2 linked regions of the Rubrivivax gelatinosus IL144 genome follow. The protein of the gene in region 1 interacts with the protein of each later gene in a pairwise test. Links are inferred from orthologs where the notes say so. Each region holds a gene or a part of one and is shown on either strand. Other genes may lie near its edges.

What was found.
Region 2: the proteins of RGE_RS13330 (region 1) and rlmB interact in binary tests that used the Escherichia coli proteins (3 or more experiments, as listed by UniProt). The link is inferred for Rubrivivax gelatinosus IL144 from one-to-one orthologs.

The regions. Positions count from the first base shown.
Region 1 is NC_017075.1:2,898,794-2,906,603, reverse strand. What follows is about bases 782-3,656. They hold RGE_RS13330 (bifunctional ADP-dependent NAD(P)H-hydrate dehydratase/NAD(P)H-hydrate epimerase), read right to left. Parts: upstream 3,015-3,656; coding sequence 1,548-3,014; downstream 782-1,547. Other genes in these bases: RGE_RS13325 (FAD-dependent oxidoreductase), read right to left, coding at 3,040-3,656; rnr (ribonuclease R), read left to right, coding at 782-1,540. Outside these bases: more of rnr, read left to right, coding at 1-781; more of RGE_RS13325, read right to left, coding at 3,657-4,293; RGE_RS13320 (amidase), read right to left, coding at 4,296-5,669; rpsB (30S ribosomal protein S2), read left to right, coding at 5,858-6,601; tsf (translation elongation factor Ts), read left to right, coding at 6,704-7,624; pyrH (UMP kinase), read left to right, coding at 7,703-7,810. UniProt on the Escherichia coli protein: Bifunctional enzyme that catalyzes the epimerization of the S- and R-forms of NAD(P)HX and the dehydration of the S-form of NAD(P)HX at the expense of ADP, which is converted to AMP.
Region 2 is NC_017075.1:3,497,639-3,505,561, reverse strand. What follows is about bases 2,024-5,011. They hold rlmB (23S rRNA (guanosine(2251)-2'-O)-methyltransferase RlmB), read left to right. Parts: upstream 2,024-3,114; coding sequence 3,115-3,909; downstream 3,910-5,011. Other genes in these bases: RGE_RS15955 (D-2-hydroxyacid dehydrogenase family protein), read right to left, coding at 4,831-5,011; upp (uracil phosphoribosyltransferase), read left to right, coding at 3,986-4,612; RGE_RS15970 (carboxymuconolactone decarboxylase family protein), read left to right, coding at 2,422-3,078; RGE_RS15975 (DUF1624 domain-containing protein), read left to right, coding at 2,024-2,260. Also shown: RGE_RS15990 (MerR family transcriptional regulator), read left to right, coding at 1-362; RGE_RS15985 (MbcA/ParS/Xre antitoxin family protein), read left to right, coding at 433-855; RGE_RS15980 (RES family NAD+ phosphorylase), read left to right, coding at 903-1,529; more of RGE_RS15975, read left to right, coding at 1,526-2,023; more of RGE_RS15955, read right to left, coding at 5,012-5,838; RGE_RS15950 (transglycosylase SLT domain-containing protein), read right to left, coding at 5,936-7,606; gloB (hydroxyacylglutathione hydrolase), read right to left, coding at 7,603-7,923. UniProt on the Escherichia coli protein: Specifically methylates the ribose of guanosine 2251 in 23S rRNA.

The sequences.
Region 1 (7,810 bases):
CGACGTCAGCCACTACGTCAAACCCGGCGAGCCGCTGGACGAGGACGCCTACGAACGTGCGACGTCGGTCTACTTCCCGCGCCGCGTGATCCCGATGCTGCCGGAGAAGCTGTCCAACGGCCTGTGCTCGCTGAACCCCGAGCAGGACCGGCTGGCGATGGTCTGCGACATGCTCGTGTCGACCGAAGGCACGCTCGACGCCTACCAGTTCTACCCGGCGGTGATCTGCTCGCACGCGCGGCTAACCTACACCGAGGTCGCCGCGGTGCTGCAGAACACGCGCGGCCCCGAAGCCCAGCGCCGTGCCGACCTGGTGCCGCAGCTCGTGCACCTGCACGAGGTCTTCCGCGCGCTGCTCAAGCAGCGTGCGCTGCGCGGCGCGGTCGACTTCGACACCGTCGAAACGCAGATCGTCTGCGACGACAACGGCCGCATCGAGAAGATCGTGCCGCGCGTGCGCAACGACGCCCACCGGCTGATCGAGGAGGCGATGCTCGCGGCCAACGTCTGCGCAGCCGACTTCATCGCCCACGGCGAGCACCCCTCGCTGTACCGCGTGCACGAAGGTCCGACGCCCGAGAAGCGTGCCGCGCTGCAGGCCTATCTGAAGGCGCTGGGCCTCGGCCTGCACCTGAGCGAGGAGCCGACGCCGGCCGAGATGCAGGCCATCTCGCAGGCCGTGCAGGGCCGCCCCGACGCGCAGCAGATCCAGACCATGCTGCTGCGCTCGATGCAGCAGGCGATCTACACCGCCAGCAACGCCGGCCACTTCGGCCTGGCCTACGGCGCCTACACGCACTTCACGAGCCCGATCCGGCGCTACCCGGACCTGCTGGTGCACCGCGTCATCAAGGCCCTGCTCGGCACCCGTCGCTACCACCTCGTGCCCAGCCCGAAGACGCGCGTGCCCGAGGTGCGCCGCGGTGCCAAGGGCGGCAAGCCGGCCAAGCCGGCGAAGCCGATGTCGCAGGAGATGGAGGCCTGGGAAGCCGCCGGCGCGCACTGCAGCGCCAACGAGCGCCGCGCCGACGAGGCCTCGCGCGACGTCGAGGCCTGGCTCAAGTGCCGCTACATGCGCGAGCACCTGGGCGAGGAGTACGCCGGCACGGTGAGCGCGGTGACGCCGTTCGGCCTGTTCGTCACGCTCGACGCGCTCTACGTCGAGGGCCTGGTGCACATCACCGAACTCGGCGGCGAGTACTTCCGCCACGACGAACTGCGCCAGGAACTGCGGGGCGAGCGCACCGGCGTGCGCTACGTCATCGGCACGCGGGTGCAGGTGCAGGTCAGCCGCGTCGACCTGGACGGCCGCCGCATCGACTTCCGCATGGTGCGCGAGGGCGATTCCGAGCGCCTGCTGGCGCGCGGCCGCGGGACGCCGGAGCGTGCCGAAAAGCCGGGTTCGGCGAGCGAGGAACTGGCTGCGCTGCGGGCCGCCGACCGCTCCGCGAAAGCGGCTTCGAAGGCCCGCAAGGTCGCCACCGCGCCGCGCAAGAGCAGCGCCCGCAAGACGGCCGGCAAGGTGCGCACGCGCCGCTGAGGCGCGTTCAGGCGCTCGCGTGCAGCGCGTCGACGAGGTCGGCTGCGCGCAGCGGCCGGCCGGCGCCGGCGGCCAGCGCGCGGTCGGCGGCGTGGCCGTGCTGCCAGACCGCGGCGACCGCGGTGGCGAAGGCTTCGCCACCGGCCGCCCATGCGCCGCCCAGCCAGCCGGCCAGCACGTCGCCGGTGCCGGCGGTGGCCAGCAGCGCGTTGCCGGTCGGGTTCAGCGAGGGCAGGGCGCCCGGTGCCGCGACGACGCTGCCCGACCCCTTCAGCACGACGACGCAGCCCAGGCGCTCGGCCAGGCGCTGCGCCGCGGCCAGGCGATCGGCCTGGACCGCGGCGGCCGTCGTGCCGAGCAGGCGTGCGGCCTCCAGCGGATGCGGCGTCAGCACGGTCGGTTGCGCGCGGCGCGTCAGCAGCCGCTGCAGCGAGAGGTCGGCGGCCAGCACGTTGAGCGCGTCGGCGTCCAGCACCAGCCGGCCGGCATGCGCCAGCAGAGCCGGCATGGCCTCGCGCACCGCCTGGCCGCCGCCGCAGCCGGCGACGACGGTCGCTGCGGCCAGCGTCGCCGGCGGCGAACGCCACCAGGCGGGGCGGCCCATCAGCTCGGGCCGGGTCGGGTCCAGCAGCGGCGCCTCGGCGTCGAGCAGGCTGCAGTAGACGCGGCCGGCGCCGGCGGCCAGCGCCGCGCGCGCCGCCAGCCAGGCGGCGCCGGCCATGCCGGGCGCGCCGCCGACGACGGCCACGTCGCCGAAACTGCCTTTGTGCTGGGCGTGCCGGCGCACGGCCCGTGCCGGCGCGGCGGCCAGGCGGGCGGTCTCGCCGCCGGCCGCGACGCCGAGCTCGTCGAACCAGACCTGGCCGGCGTGGTCGCGTCCCTCGCCGGTGAAGAGCCCGGGCTTGAGCGTCAGCAGCGCCAGCGTCGCGTCGGCCCGAATGCAGGCCTCGCCCAGCGGCTGGCCGGTGTCCGGATGAAGGCCGGAGGGCAGGTCCACCGCCAGCACCGGCGCGCCGCGCGACGCGGCCCAGGCGATGGCGGTGGCGATGCGGCCTTCGGGCGCGCGGCGCGTGCCCAGGCCGAGCAGGGCGTCGATGATCAGCTCGGCCGGGTCTTCGTCCAGCGCTTCGGCGATCGGCACGCCGGCGGCCTGTGCCGCCGCCAGCGCGTCGGCAGCGTCCGCCGGCAGCCGGCCGACGTCGCCGGTCAGCACGACGCGCACGGCCTTGCCCGCGGCGTGCAGATGGCGTGCGGCGACGAGGCCGTCGCCGCCGTTGTTGCCCGGGCCGGCGAGCACGGCGACGCTGCGCGCGTGCGGTGCCAGCGCCAGCGCCAGGCGGGCGACACCGAGCCCGGCGCGGCGCATCAGCGCGTGCGGCGGCGTGGCGGCCAGCGCCACCGCCTCGGCGGCGCGGGAGGCGGCCGCGTCGTGCAGCGGCCAGCCGGTTTTGGGGGCGACGAGGGCGGGGCTCATGCCGCCATTCTCGTCCTGCCCTGGTTCAGCGCAGGCGTTCCAGGCCGAGCGCCGTCATGTCCAGCGGCGCGGCGCGCCCGGCCACCTGTTCGGCCAGCACACGCGCCGAGCCGCAGGCCAGCGCCCAGCCGCTGGCGCCGTGGCCCAGGTTCAGCCAGACACCGGGCAGGCCGCTGGTGCCCAGCACCGGTGGGCCATCGGGCAGGCTGGGGCGCGCGCCCTTCCAGCGCTGCGCCTGGGTCGCGACGAAGGCGCCGGGGAACCAGTCCTCGAGCACGCGGTACAGCGTGCGCAGCGCGCGTTCGTCGTAGCGGTCGGCGCGGCCGCCGATCTCGCTGCTGCCGGCCACACGCACGCGCTGGCCGAGGCGGCTGACGGTGACGCGGAAGCGTTCGTCGAAGATCGCCGAGCGCGGGCCGAGGTCGGGATAGGCCTCGAGCTGGCGCAGCGGTGCGGTCACCGCGTAGCCCCAGACCGGCGCCAGCGGCAGCTTCAGCCGCAGCGAGTGCAGCAGCGGGACCGAGGCCGCGCCGCTGCACAGCACGACGGCGTCGAAACGCTCCTCGCGGCCGCAGGCGAGCACCGTCGGGCTGCCGCCGGCGCCGATGCGCTCGACCTCGACACCGAAGCGGAAGTCGGCGCCGCGCTGCGCGGCCTCGGTCTTCAGCTGCTGCGCGAACTGGCGGCAGTTGCCGACGCCGTCCTGCGGCAGGTGCACGGCCGCGCGCAGCGCCGTCTCGGGGTTCAGTCCCGGCTCGACCTGGCGGGCACGTTCGGCGTCGAGCAACTCGAAGGGCACGCCGAGTTCGGCGAGCAGCTTCAGGCCTGGCCGGGCGCGCTTGAGTTCGCGTTCGCTGCGCAGCAGCACCGTGTAGCCGCGGCTGTGCTCGTAGTCCAGGCGCAGCGAGCGCGTCAGCGTCGCCAGGCGCTCCTGGCTGAGTCGCGCCAGGCGCAGCATCGCGGCGCGGTTGGTCGCGTGCACGCCGGGGCGGCAGGCGCGCCACCAGCGCCACAGCCAGGGCAGCTGGCCCCAGACGCCCAGGCCGTCCAGCGTCAGCGCGCCTTCGCGGCGGAAGAGCTGCAGCATCAGCTTCAGCGGCATGCCCGGCGCGGCCGAGGGCATCACGTAGCCCGGGGCCAGCACGCCGGCGTTGGCGAAGCTGGTTTCCGCGGCGACGCTGCCGCGGCGTTCGTAGACCACGACCTCGTGCCCGTCGGCGGCGAGTTCGAACGCGGTGGTGACGCCGACGATGCCGGCCCCGATGACGGCGACTCGCATCGTCAAGCCTCCCGCGCGGCGAGCGCGCTCTCGACCTGCAGCGCGGCGCCGAGCACCGTGTCGTCGGCGAAAGCCGGTGCCCAGAGCATCAGCCCGACCGGCAGCACGCCGGCGGTCTGGCAGGGCAGCGACAGCGCGCAGCCGTCGAGGAAGTTCACCGCCGCCGGATTGCGCAGCACCAGCGCATTGGTGGCGAAGAAGAGCTTGTCGTCGGCCTCCAGCGGCGCCAGCGGCGGCGCGACGATCGGCACCGTCGGCGACAGCGCGGCGTCGAAGCCGGCGAGCGCCGTCTGCACCCGGCGGATCCAGTCGCGGCGCGTGCGCTGCAGGTCCAGGTAGTCGGCGGCCGACATCGTTTCGCCGCGACGGATGCGGCTGGCGACACGCGGGTCGTAACGATCGCCGCGCTCGGCCAGGCGGTGGCGATGCCAGGTCCAGGACTCGGCGGCCGGGAAACCGCCGGCGGCGTTGATCGACGCCAGCTCGCCCAGTTCGGGCAGCACGATCTCGACGATGCGTGCGCCGCCGGCCGACAGCGTCGCCAGCGCGGCGTCGAAGGCCGCCGCGACGCTGTCGTCCAGGCCGTCGAGCATCAGCGTGCGCGGCACGGCGAAACGCAGCCCGTCGAGAGGACGCGCGGCCGGCCGCGGTGTGCGTGCCGCGAGGATGCCGTGCAGCTGCACCGCGTCGGCCACCGAGCGTGTGATCGCGCAGGCCGTGTCCAGCGAGCTCGACAGCGGGATGCTGCCGTCCAGCGGCACCAGCGCCTGCGTGCTCTTGAAGCCGACCAGGCCCTGGAAGGCCGCCGGGATGCGGATCGAGCCGCCGGTGTCCGAACCCAGCGCCGCCCAGGCCGCGCCGGTGGCGATGCTGACCGCGCCGCCCGAGGTCGAGCCGCCGGGCACACGCGGCGTCGCGTCCAGCGCCGCGCTCACCGGGTTGGCCGGCGTGCCGTGGTGCGGGTTGAGGCCGAGGCCGGAAAAGGCGAACTCGGACAGATTGGTATGGCCGACCAGCGCCGCGCCGGCAGAGCGCAGCCGGGCGACGGCCGGGCAGTCGGCGGCGGCCGGCGGCGCGTCGGCCAGCGCCGCCGAGGCGCCGGTCGTCGGCTGCCCGGCGACGTCGAACAGGTCCTTGATCGAGACCGCCAGCCCGGCCAGCGGCGGCAGCGGGGCGCCGGCGGCGTGCAGCGCATCGACCGCCGCGGCCGTGGCCCGGGCCTGGGCGTCGAAGCGGCGCACGAAGGCGTGGCGGCAGGGCGCCGCGTCGGCCGCGGCGAGGGATTCTTCGAGCATCGCGAGGGCGCTGGAAGCGCCGGACACGATGCGGTTCCGGGCGTCGCCCAGATCGGGGGCGCCGCGGCGTGGTAGACTCATTGGGTTTGTCTCGGGGCGGGTGCTGATGCCCCTGCGATTCGAGACGGACACATCCGCGAACCCGGGCACCTGAGGTGTCGCTGGCGGGGAGACGGGAGAGGCTTCAGTCGCTTTCACGACTCGAGCCAATCGGTCACCTTCGGCAACGATCAAGCGCCGGGATTCTAGATCCAACCTTCGGAGTCTCCATGACTGTCTCCATGCGTGAAATGCTGGAAGCCGGCGTCCATTTCGGGCACCAAACGCGCTTCTGGAACCCCAAGATGGCCCCGTACATCTACGGCCATCGCAACAAGATCCACATCATCAACCTCGAGAAGACGCAGCCGCTCTTCGAGGACGCGATGAAGTTCGTGCGCCAGCTGAGCGCGCGCCGCGGCACGATCCTGATGATCGGCACCAAGCGCCAGGCGCGCGAAGTGGTCGCGATGGAAGCCCAGCGCTGCGGCATGCCCTACGTCGACCAACGCTGGCTCGGCGGCATGCTGACCAACTTCAAGACGGTCAAGGGCTCGCTGAAGAAGCTCAAGGACATGCAGGCGACCAAGGAAGCCGGCATGGAGCAGATGATCAAGAAGGAAGCCCTGCTGTTCGATCGCGAGCTGGTCAAGCTCGAGAAGGACATCGGCGGCATCCAGGACATGAGCGCGCTGCCTGACGCGATGTTCGTGATCGACGTCGGCTATCACAAGATCGCCGTCGCCGAAGCCAAGAAGCTCGGCATCCCGGTGATCGGCGTCGTCGACACCAACCACTCGCCGGTGGGCATCGACTACGTCATCCCCGGCAACGACGACTCGGCCAAGGCTGTCGCGCTGTACGCGCGCGCCGTCGCCGACGCGGTGCTCGAAGGCAAGGCCAGCGCGACCAACGAGGTCGTGCAAGCCGCCGCCGGCGCCGACGAGTTCGTCGAGGTCCGCGAAGAGGCCTGATCCGCGCGGGGCCGCACCCGGCCCCGCCCCGAATCCGTGAGTCCGCCGCCGGCGCGCACGACGCGCTGCGGCGGTTTCCTGCCATCCGAATGGAGTAGAGAGATGCCCGCAATCACCGCCAGCATGGTTGCCGAACTGCGCGCCAAGACCGATGCGCCGATGATGGAGTGCAAGAAGGCGCTCACCGAGGCCGACGGCGACATCGCCCGCGCCGAGGAGATCCTGCGCGTCAAGCTCGGCAACAAGGCCGGCAAGGCCGCCAGCCGCATCACCGCCGAAGGCGTGGTCGCCGCTGCCGTCGAAGGCGCCACCGGCGCGCTCGTCGAAATCAACTGCGAGACCGACTTCGTCTCGAAGAACGACTCGTTCCTGGCTTTCGCCAAGGCCACGGCTCAGCTCGTCGCCGAGAAGAACCCGGCCGACGTCGCCGCGCTCGGCGCGCTGGCCTACGAGCAGGACGGCTTCGGCCCGACGCTCGAGGACGTGCGCAAGGGCCTGATCGGCAAGATCGGCGAGAACATGTCGATCCGCCGCTTCAAGCGCTACGCCGGCGGCGGCCAGCTCGCCAGCTACCTGCACGGCACGCGCATCGGCGTCGTCGTCGAGTTCGAAGGTGACGCCGTCGCCGCCAAGGACGTCGCGATGCACGTCGCCGCGATGAAGCCCAAGGCGCTGGCCGCCAGCGAAGTCCCGGCCGACCTGGTCGAGTCCGAGCGCCGCATCGCCGCCGAGAAGGCCGCCGAAGACGCCGCCGCCGCGACCGCCGCCGGCAAGCCGGTGCAGTCGCCGGAGATCGTCGCCAAGCGCGTCGAGGGTTCGGTGCAGAAGTTCCTGAAGGAGGTCTCGCTGCTGAACCAGGCCTTCGTCAAGAACGACAAGCAGACCGTCGAGCAGATGCTCAAGGCCGCCGGCACCACGGTGAAGGGCTTCACCCTGTACGTGGTCGGCGAAGGCATCGAAAAGAAGGTCGACGACTTCGCCGCCGAGGTCGCGGCCCAGGTCGCCGCCGCCAAGGGCCAATAAGCTAGGTCCGGCAACAAAGGGGGCCTCGTGCCCCCTTACACTCTCTCTCGCATCACCACCGAATCAGGAGTCTCTCGCATGCCCGCATACAAGCGCATTCTGCTCAAACTGTCGGGCGAGGCGCTGATGGGAGAGGACTCGTACGGCATCAATCGCGGCACCATCGTGCGCATGGTGCGTGAAGTC
Region 2 (7,923 bases), 600 kb from region 1 along the record:
GCATCACCGAGCTGTGCCGCGAGTTCGGCATCACGCTGCGCACGATCCGCTTCTACGAGGACAAGGGCCTGCTGGCGCCGCGCCGCGTCAACGGCGCCCGCGTCTACACCCGGCGCGACCGCGCGCGGCTGGCGCTGATCCTGCGCAGCAAGGCCATCGGCGCCTCGCTGGCCGAGATCAAGCACTACCTGGACCTCTACGGCGACAACGGCGAGGGCCGCACGCAGCAGCTGGCCTACGTCGTCGAACGCACCGACCTGGCGATCCGCGAGCTGGAAGCCAAACGCGCCGGCCTGGATGCGACGCTGGCCGAGCTGCGGCTGATCAACGAGACCGCGCGCCGGCAGCTCGACGGCGGCTGAACGCCGGCCGCGTGCTGGCGCGGTGTCCATTTTTGGACTACGATGAGGTCGTGGTCTGAGATTGGATGTCATGCGCCTCGTTGCCACCGAAACCGCTCCCGCTTTTGCCGACGTCTCCGACGAACGCATGGCCGCGGCCGGCCTGCGGGCGTTTGCCCGCATCGCCGAGGCCTGGGGGCTGAGCGTCGACGAGCAGCTCGTGCTGCTGGGCCAGCCGGCGCGCTCCACCTTCTTCGCCTGGCGCCAGCACCCCGAGAAGGCGCGGCTGTCGCGCGACACGCTGGAGCGGCTGTCCAACCTGCTCGGCATCTACAAGTCGCTGCAGATCCTGCTGCCCGAGCCGGCCGCGGCCGACGCCTGGGTTCGCCGGCCCAACAGCGCCGAGGCCTTCGGCGGCCGCAGCGCGCTGCAGCGCATGCTGGCCGGCAACGTCGGCGACCTCAACTTCGTGCGCCGCTACCTCGACGGCGTGCGCGGCGGCGGCTGGTCCTGAACACACCCGACGTCCGCCGCGTCCGCTGGACGCAGGCCTGTCGCATCGTGCCGACGCGTTATCCGTCGGTGACGCTGTTCGACCGCGTCGCCGACGCCGAGGACTTCGACGCGCTGTACGCGCTGGAGGCGCTGACCAACGAACGCCTGCGCGAGGAACTGGGCCACGTCGAACGCGTGCCGCGCGCCGAGCGTGTCTTCGGTCCGGGCAGCGGGCCGGTGATGGCCGCCTTCACCCACGTCAACCCGGACGGCAGCCGCTTCTCCGACGGCCGCTGGGGCGTGTTCTACGCCGCGCGCGAACGCGAGACCGCGATCGCCGAGACGCGTTACCACCACGCCCGTTTCCTCGCCGCGACGCGCCAGCCGGCGATGCATTTGCCGATGCGGCTGTACCACGTGCCGATCGACGCCCGGCTGCACGACCTGCGCCCGCCCGGCGCCGTCGACGACGCGGTCTACGCCGCCAGCGACTACGGCGCCTCGCGCGCGCTGGCCGCCGCGCTGCGCGCCGCCGGCTCGCACGGCGTCGTCTACCGCAGCGTGCGCCACGCCGGCGGCGAGTGCGTCGGCCTGTTCCGCCCGCGCGGTGCCGGGCCCTGCCTGCACGCCGCGCACCTGCTGTACGCCTGGGACGGGCAGGGCTTCGCCGACGTTTACGAGAAGACGGCATGAGCCGGGGTGCTGAACGCTTCGACCGCCTGGACGCGCTGCGCGGCCTGGCCATCGTCTGGATGGCGGCCTACCACTTCTCGTTCGACCTGAACCACTTCCGGCTGCTCGACCCGCGCCAGGACTTCTACGGCGATGCGTTCTGGACGCTGCAGCGCACGGCGATCGTCAGCCTGTTCCTGTTCTGCGCCGGGCTCGGCCAGGCCGCGGCACTCGACGCCGGCCAGGGCTGGCCGCGTTTCTGGCGCCGCTGGGCGCAGGTGGCGGGCTGCGCGCTGCTGGTCAGCGCCGGCTCGGCGACGATGTTCCCGCACAGCTGGATCAGCTTCGGCGTGCTGCACGGCATCGCGCTGATGCTGATCCTCTCCCGGCTGGCCGCACCGCTCGGGCGCTGGTTGTGGCCGCTGGGTGCCGTGGCCATCGTGCTGCCTTTCGTCTGGCAGCACGCGTTCTTCGACACGCGCTGGACGAACTGGGTCGGCCTGGTGACGCACAAGCCGGTCACCGAGGACTACGTGCCGCTGCTGCCCTGGTGGGGCGTGATGCTCTGGGGGCTGGCGGCGGGGCAGTGGGCGCTCGCCCGCCGCCGCGGCTGGCTGACCGGCGCACTGCCGCGCGTGCTGGCACCGCTGGCGCTGCTGGGGCGCTGGTCGCTGTCGTTCTACATGGTCCACCAGCCGGTGTTCATCGGCGCGCTGACGGCGCTGCTGTCGCTGGGGCTGATCGGGCGCTGAGCGTCCCGCTGCGCAGCGGTTTGCGCAGCGCGAAGCGTGTTGCGCGCTTTGCAGCGAAAAACGCAGGATTTCGTCGCCGAAGACGATGTTCTTGCGTGGCACGAGCTTTGCGCTTGGGGTGCGCCGACTGTTCGGCTGTCTGAGGACCTGGAGTCACCCCCATGAAGAAGAACACCACCCAGCTCGCCGCCATCGCCGGCGCCGCTCTTGTCGCCGGCACGGCGCTGTCCTTCGCCGTGCCGGCCGTGGCCGCCGAACGCATGCCGCCGGTGAAGGTGGAGGACTACAACGACGCCCAGCGTGCCGCCGCCGAGGAGTTCCTCGCGACGCGCAAGTACCCGGTCTTCGGCCCGTTCTCGGTGCTGATCCGCAGCCCGAAGCTGATGACCAACGCCCACACGATGGGCAGCTACCTGCGTTACAACGCCTCGATCGGCATGCCGCTGTCGGAGATGGTGATCCTGATGGTCGCGCGCTCGTGGAGCCAGGACTACGAGTGGACCTACCACGTGACGATCGCCGCCAAGCAGGGCATCAAGCCCGAGGTCATCGACGCGATTGCCGAAGGCCGCCGCCCGACCGAGCTGACGCCTGACCAGGCCATCATCTACGACTTCACCGACGAGCTGCTGCGCAACCGCCGCGTCTCCGACAAGACCTACGAAGCGACGCTCAAGCGCTTCGGCGAGCAGGGTGTGCTCGACACCGCCGGCGTCGTCGGCTACTACACCTTCCTGGCCGGCATCATGAACACCGTACGCACGGCGCCGGTGCCGGGCGTGAAGACGCTGACACGTTTCCCCGACGCGTCGAACTGAGGCCGATGGGGGTTCGCCGGCGGGCGAGCGGCTACGATGCGCGCCTTCGTCCCGCCGTCCCTTCGGCGGGCGCTTTCCCAGGTGAACCCCGTGAGCAACAAGGTCCTGTTCGGCTTCCACGCCGTGACGGTGCGGCTGAAGACCGCGCCGCAGTCGGTCAAGGAAATCCACGTCGATGCGACGCGCCGCGACGCGCGCATGCGCCAGTTCGTCGAACGGGCCGAAGCCGCCGGTGCCAAGCTGGTCGACAGCGACGGCGAGCGCCTGACCCAGCTCGCCGGCAGCGGCCGCCACCAGGGCGTCGTGGCGCGCGTGACGCCGCTGGCGCCGACCCACTCGCTGGACGACGCGCTCGACGCCGCCGCCGGCGCGCCGCTGGTGCTGGTGCTCGACGGCGTCACCGACCCGCACAACCTGGGCGCCTGCCTGCGCGTGGCCGACGGTGCCGGCGCCTGCGCCGTCGTCGCGCCCAAGGACCACGCGGTGGGCCTGAACGCGACGGTGGCCAAGGTCGCCAGCGGCGCCGCCGAGACCGTGCCCTACCTGATGGTGACCAACCTCGCGCGCTCGCTGGGCGAGATGAAGGAGCGCGACCTGCGCATCATCGGCACCTCCGACGACGCGACGAAGACGATCTACGACGTCGACCTCGCCGGCCCGGTGGCGCTGGTGCTGGGCGCCGAGGGCCACGGCATGCGCCAGCTGACGCGCAAGACCTGCGACGAGTTGGTGAGCATCCCGATGCAGGGTGCGGTCGAGAGCCTGAACGTCTCGGTCGCCGCCGGCATCTGCCTGTACGAGGCGCTGCGCCAGCGCACCAGCACCCGCTGAGCACCTGCACCTGCCGCAAGCTCGCGGCGGCGGCCACTGGCTACACTGGCAGGATCACCGAATTCCGAGTTTCAACATGCCTGTCATCGAAGTCCGTCATCCGCTGGTGCGCCACAAGGTCGGCCTGCTGCGCGAGAAAGACATCTCGACGAAGAAGTTCCGCGAGCTGACCAACGAGATCGCGCGCCTGCTGGCCTATGAGGCGACGGCCGACTTCCCGCTGGAGCCGATCCAGATCGACTGCTGGAGCGGCCCGGCGACGATCGAGCAGATCGCCGGGCGCAAGGTGACGGTGGTGCCGATCCTGCGTGCCGGCATCGGCATGCTCGACGGTGTGCTCGACATGGTGCCCAACGCCAAGGTCAGCGTCGTCGGCCTGTCGCGCAACCACGAGACGCTGCAGCCCGAGCACTACTTCGAGCGTTTCGTCGGCCACCTTGACGAACGTACCGCGCTGATCGTCGACCCGATGCTGGCCACGGCCGGCTCGATGATCGCCACCGTCGACCTGCTCAAGCGCCGCGGCTGCACCGACATCCGCGCGCTGGTGCTGGTGGCGGCGCCCGAGGGCATCAAGGCGCTGGACACCGCCCACCCCGACGTGCGCTGCTGGACGGCGGCGATCGACAGCCACCTGGACGAGAACGGCTACATCATCCCCGGCCTCGGCGACGCCGGCGACAAGATCTTCGGCACGAAGTGATGGTGCCCCCGGCCGCCTGGCGGCCGCCCCCCCGAGGGGGGCAACCTGACCGGACCGGGAGACCCGGATCCGGTCAGGCGCGTTAACACCGCCGCTCCCCCTGACCGCCTTCGGCGGTCTGTCCCCGAGGGGAAGGCGGGCTCGCTGTTGGCTGCCCCTGACCGCCTTCGGCGGTCTGTCCCCGAGGGGACGAATTCCGAGCCTGCTCGCTGTTCGCGTTAGCGCAGCACCTTCAAGGCGTCCGGGTTGACGATATTCGTCGGGGTGTTGTTGACGAAGTTGATGACGTTGTCGAACGCGGCGCCGAAGTAGATCTCGTAGCTGTCCTGTTCGACGTAGCCGATGTGCGGCGTGCAGACGGCGTTTTCCAGGCGCAGCAGGGGGTGGCCCTGGAGGATGGGTTCGCTCTCGAAGACGTCCACCGCGGCCATGCCGGGGCGGCCCTTGTTGAGCGCGGAGACCAGCGCGTTCTCCTCGACGATCTCGGCGCGCGAGGTGTTGACGAACAGCGCCGTCGGCTTCATGCGCGCCAGGTCGTCGAGCTTGACCATGCCGCGGGTCGTCTCGCCCAGCCGCAGGTGCATGCTGAGCACGTCGCATTCCTCGAAGAAGGCCTCGCGGCTCTCGGCGGCGACGTAGCCGTCGGCGACGGCGTGCTCGCGCGACTCCTCGCTGCCCCAGACCAGCACCTTCATGCCGAAGGCGCGGCCGTAGCCGGCGACCATGCGGCCGATGCGACCGTAGCCCCAGACGCCCAGCGTCTTGCCGTGCAGCACCATGCCCAGGCCGAAGTTGGGCGGCATCGAGGCCGACTTCAGCCCCGCCTGCTGCCAGGCGCCGTGCTTGAGGTTGCCGATGTACTGCGGCAGGCGGCGCATCGAGGCCATGATCAGCGCCCAGGTCAGCTCGGCCGGCGCCACCGGCGAGCCCACGCCTTCGGCCACCGCGATGCCCAGCCGCGTGCAGGCCTCGACGTCGATGTGCGGGCCCACGCGCCCGGTCTGCGAGATCAGCTTCAGCCGCGGCAGCTTCTCCAGCAGCGCGCGCGGGAAGTGCGTGCGCTCGCGGATCAGCACCAGCACGTCGGCGTCGCGCAGCCGCACCGAGAGCTGGCCGGTGCCCTTGACCGTGTTGGTGAACACCTTCGCGTTGAGCGGCTCGAGCCGCGTCGCGCACCTGAGCTTGCGGACCGCGTCCTGATAGTCGTCGAGGATGATGATGTTCATGGGCATTGGCCGCATTGTCGCGGCGGACGGCACGCGGCGTGGCGATCCCTGCGGCGCGAGGGCTCGCCCGACCTGGGGAGGCCGGGCGGGCGGGAGCTCAGCGGACCGTCTTCTTCGAGCTCTTGGCCGTGGCCTGGGCCTTCGGCGCGCTGGCCTTGCCCTTGGCGCTCACCGTCTTGCCCTTGGCCGGTGCCGCAGCCTTGGCCGCGGGCCGCTTGGACGGCGCCGGCTTGGCGCTGCGCGACGACGGCGACGCCGCAGCGACCATCACGACGACCTTCTGCCCCGGCTTGAAGCTCGCGCGCGGGCCGACGTCGTTCCACTGCGCGACCTGGGCCGCGCTGACCTTGTAGCGCTTGGCCACCGAGGCGACGGTGTCGCCGCGGCCGGCCTTCAGCGTCAGCTTGCGCATCGGCTTGGCTTCGGGGGCCAGCACCATCATCGCGTTCTCGGCGACGTGTTCGTCGACGTCGCGCGTGGCGTGCGCGGCGCGCAGCACCAGCAGCGTCGAGCCGACCTTGACCAGCATGCGCGGCGGGATGCGGTTGACTTCGCGCAGCTGCGCCTCGGGCATGCCGACCTGCTTGGCGGCCTCGGCGGGCTTGAGCGTGCGCGGCGCGACCCAGGCCGTCCACGAGGCCAGCGGGCCGCGGTGCTCCTTCAGGCGCTGCACGAACTCGTTGGCGTTGTCGTAGGGCAGCAGCACACGCGGCGTCGCCGCAGCCAGGATCACCGGCTTGTTCATCTGCGGGTTCAGCGCCTGGAACTCCTCCAGGCTCAGTCCCGCCAGGCGCGCGGCGAGCGCGACGTCGATGTCGCGGTCGCGGTCGATCGGCACGCTGAGGAAGAACGGGTGGTTCTGCAGCGCCGGCAGCGAGATCGAGAACGCTTCCGGATGCGTGATCAGGTTCTTGACCGCCTGGAGCTTGGGCACGTAGTTGCGCGTCTCCACCGGCATGCGCAGCGAGGCGTAGTCGGTCGGCAGCCCGGCCTTCATGTTGCGCGCGATGGCGCGCTGCACGTTGCCCTGGCCCCAGTTGTAGGCCGCCAGCGCCAGGTGCCAGTCGCCGAACTGGCTGTACAGGCGCTGCAGGTAGTCGAGCGCGGCGCGCGTCGAGGCCAGCACGTCGCGGCGGTCGTCGCGGAAGAGGTTCTGCTTGAGCTCGAAGTCGCGCCCGGTGGTCGGCATGAACTGCCACATGCCGGCGGCGCGCGCCGTCGACAGCGCCTGCGGGTTGAACGCGCTCTCGACGAAGGGCAGCAGCGCGAGTTCGGTCGGCAGGCCGCGGCGCTCGACTTCCTCCATCACGTGGAACAGGTAGCGGCCGCCGCGTTCGGTCATGCGGGCGACGTAGTCGGGCCGCGTGGCGTACCACTGCTCCCACTTGTGCACGTAGTCGTCGTCGAGCTCGGCCATCGAGAAGCCGCCGCGCACGCGGGCCCAGAGGTCGGCCTGGGCGGCAGCCGCGGCGTCGGCGTGGGTCACGTCGGACGCGGTGGCCGGGTCGGACTCGAGCGGCGGCGCCGGCACCAGCTCGGGCTGGGCGCTGCCGTCGCGCGACAGGATCACCGCTCCGGGCACCGGCCCTTCGGCGGCGCGGCGCGTGGCGGCGAGCGTGGAAGAAGCGGTCGCCACTGGCGTGCCGACGGTCGGGCCGGCCTCGCCGTTCTGGGCGACGGGGGTGCCGGCACAGCCGGCGAGCACGGCGGCCAATGCGGCGGCAGCGATGGCGCTGCAGCGCCGCAATGAAGTCGTCGGGGGAGTCATCGGTATCGGTTCTTCCAGTCTCGCAGTGCGGCGAACACGTCGACTTCGTGCTCGGAGGCGGCGCCCTGCGCACGTGCGGCGGCCACGACGGCGGCCACGCGGCAACGCAGGAACGGATTGATCTCCCGCTCGGTACCGAGCACCGCCGGGAGTGTGAGCCGGCCTGCCGTGCGCAGACCCTGACACAGCGCAGTGTAGGCCGTGATCCGCGGGTTGCCAGGTTCGACTGCGGCCGCGAAGGCCAGGTTGGAGAGGGTGTACTCGTGCGCGCAGCAGATGCGCGTGTCGTCGGGCAGCGCCGCCAGCCGGGCCAGCGA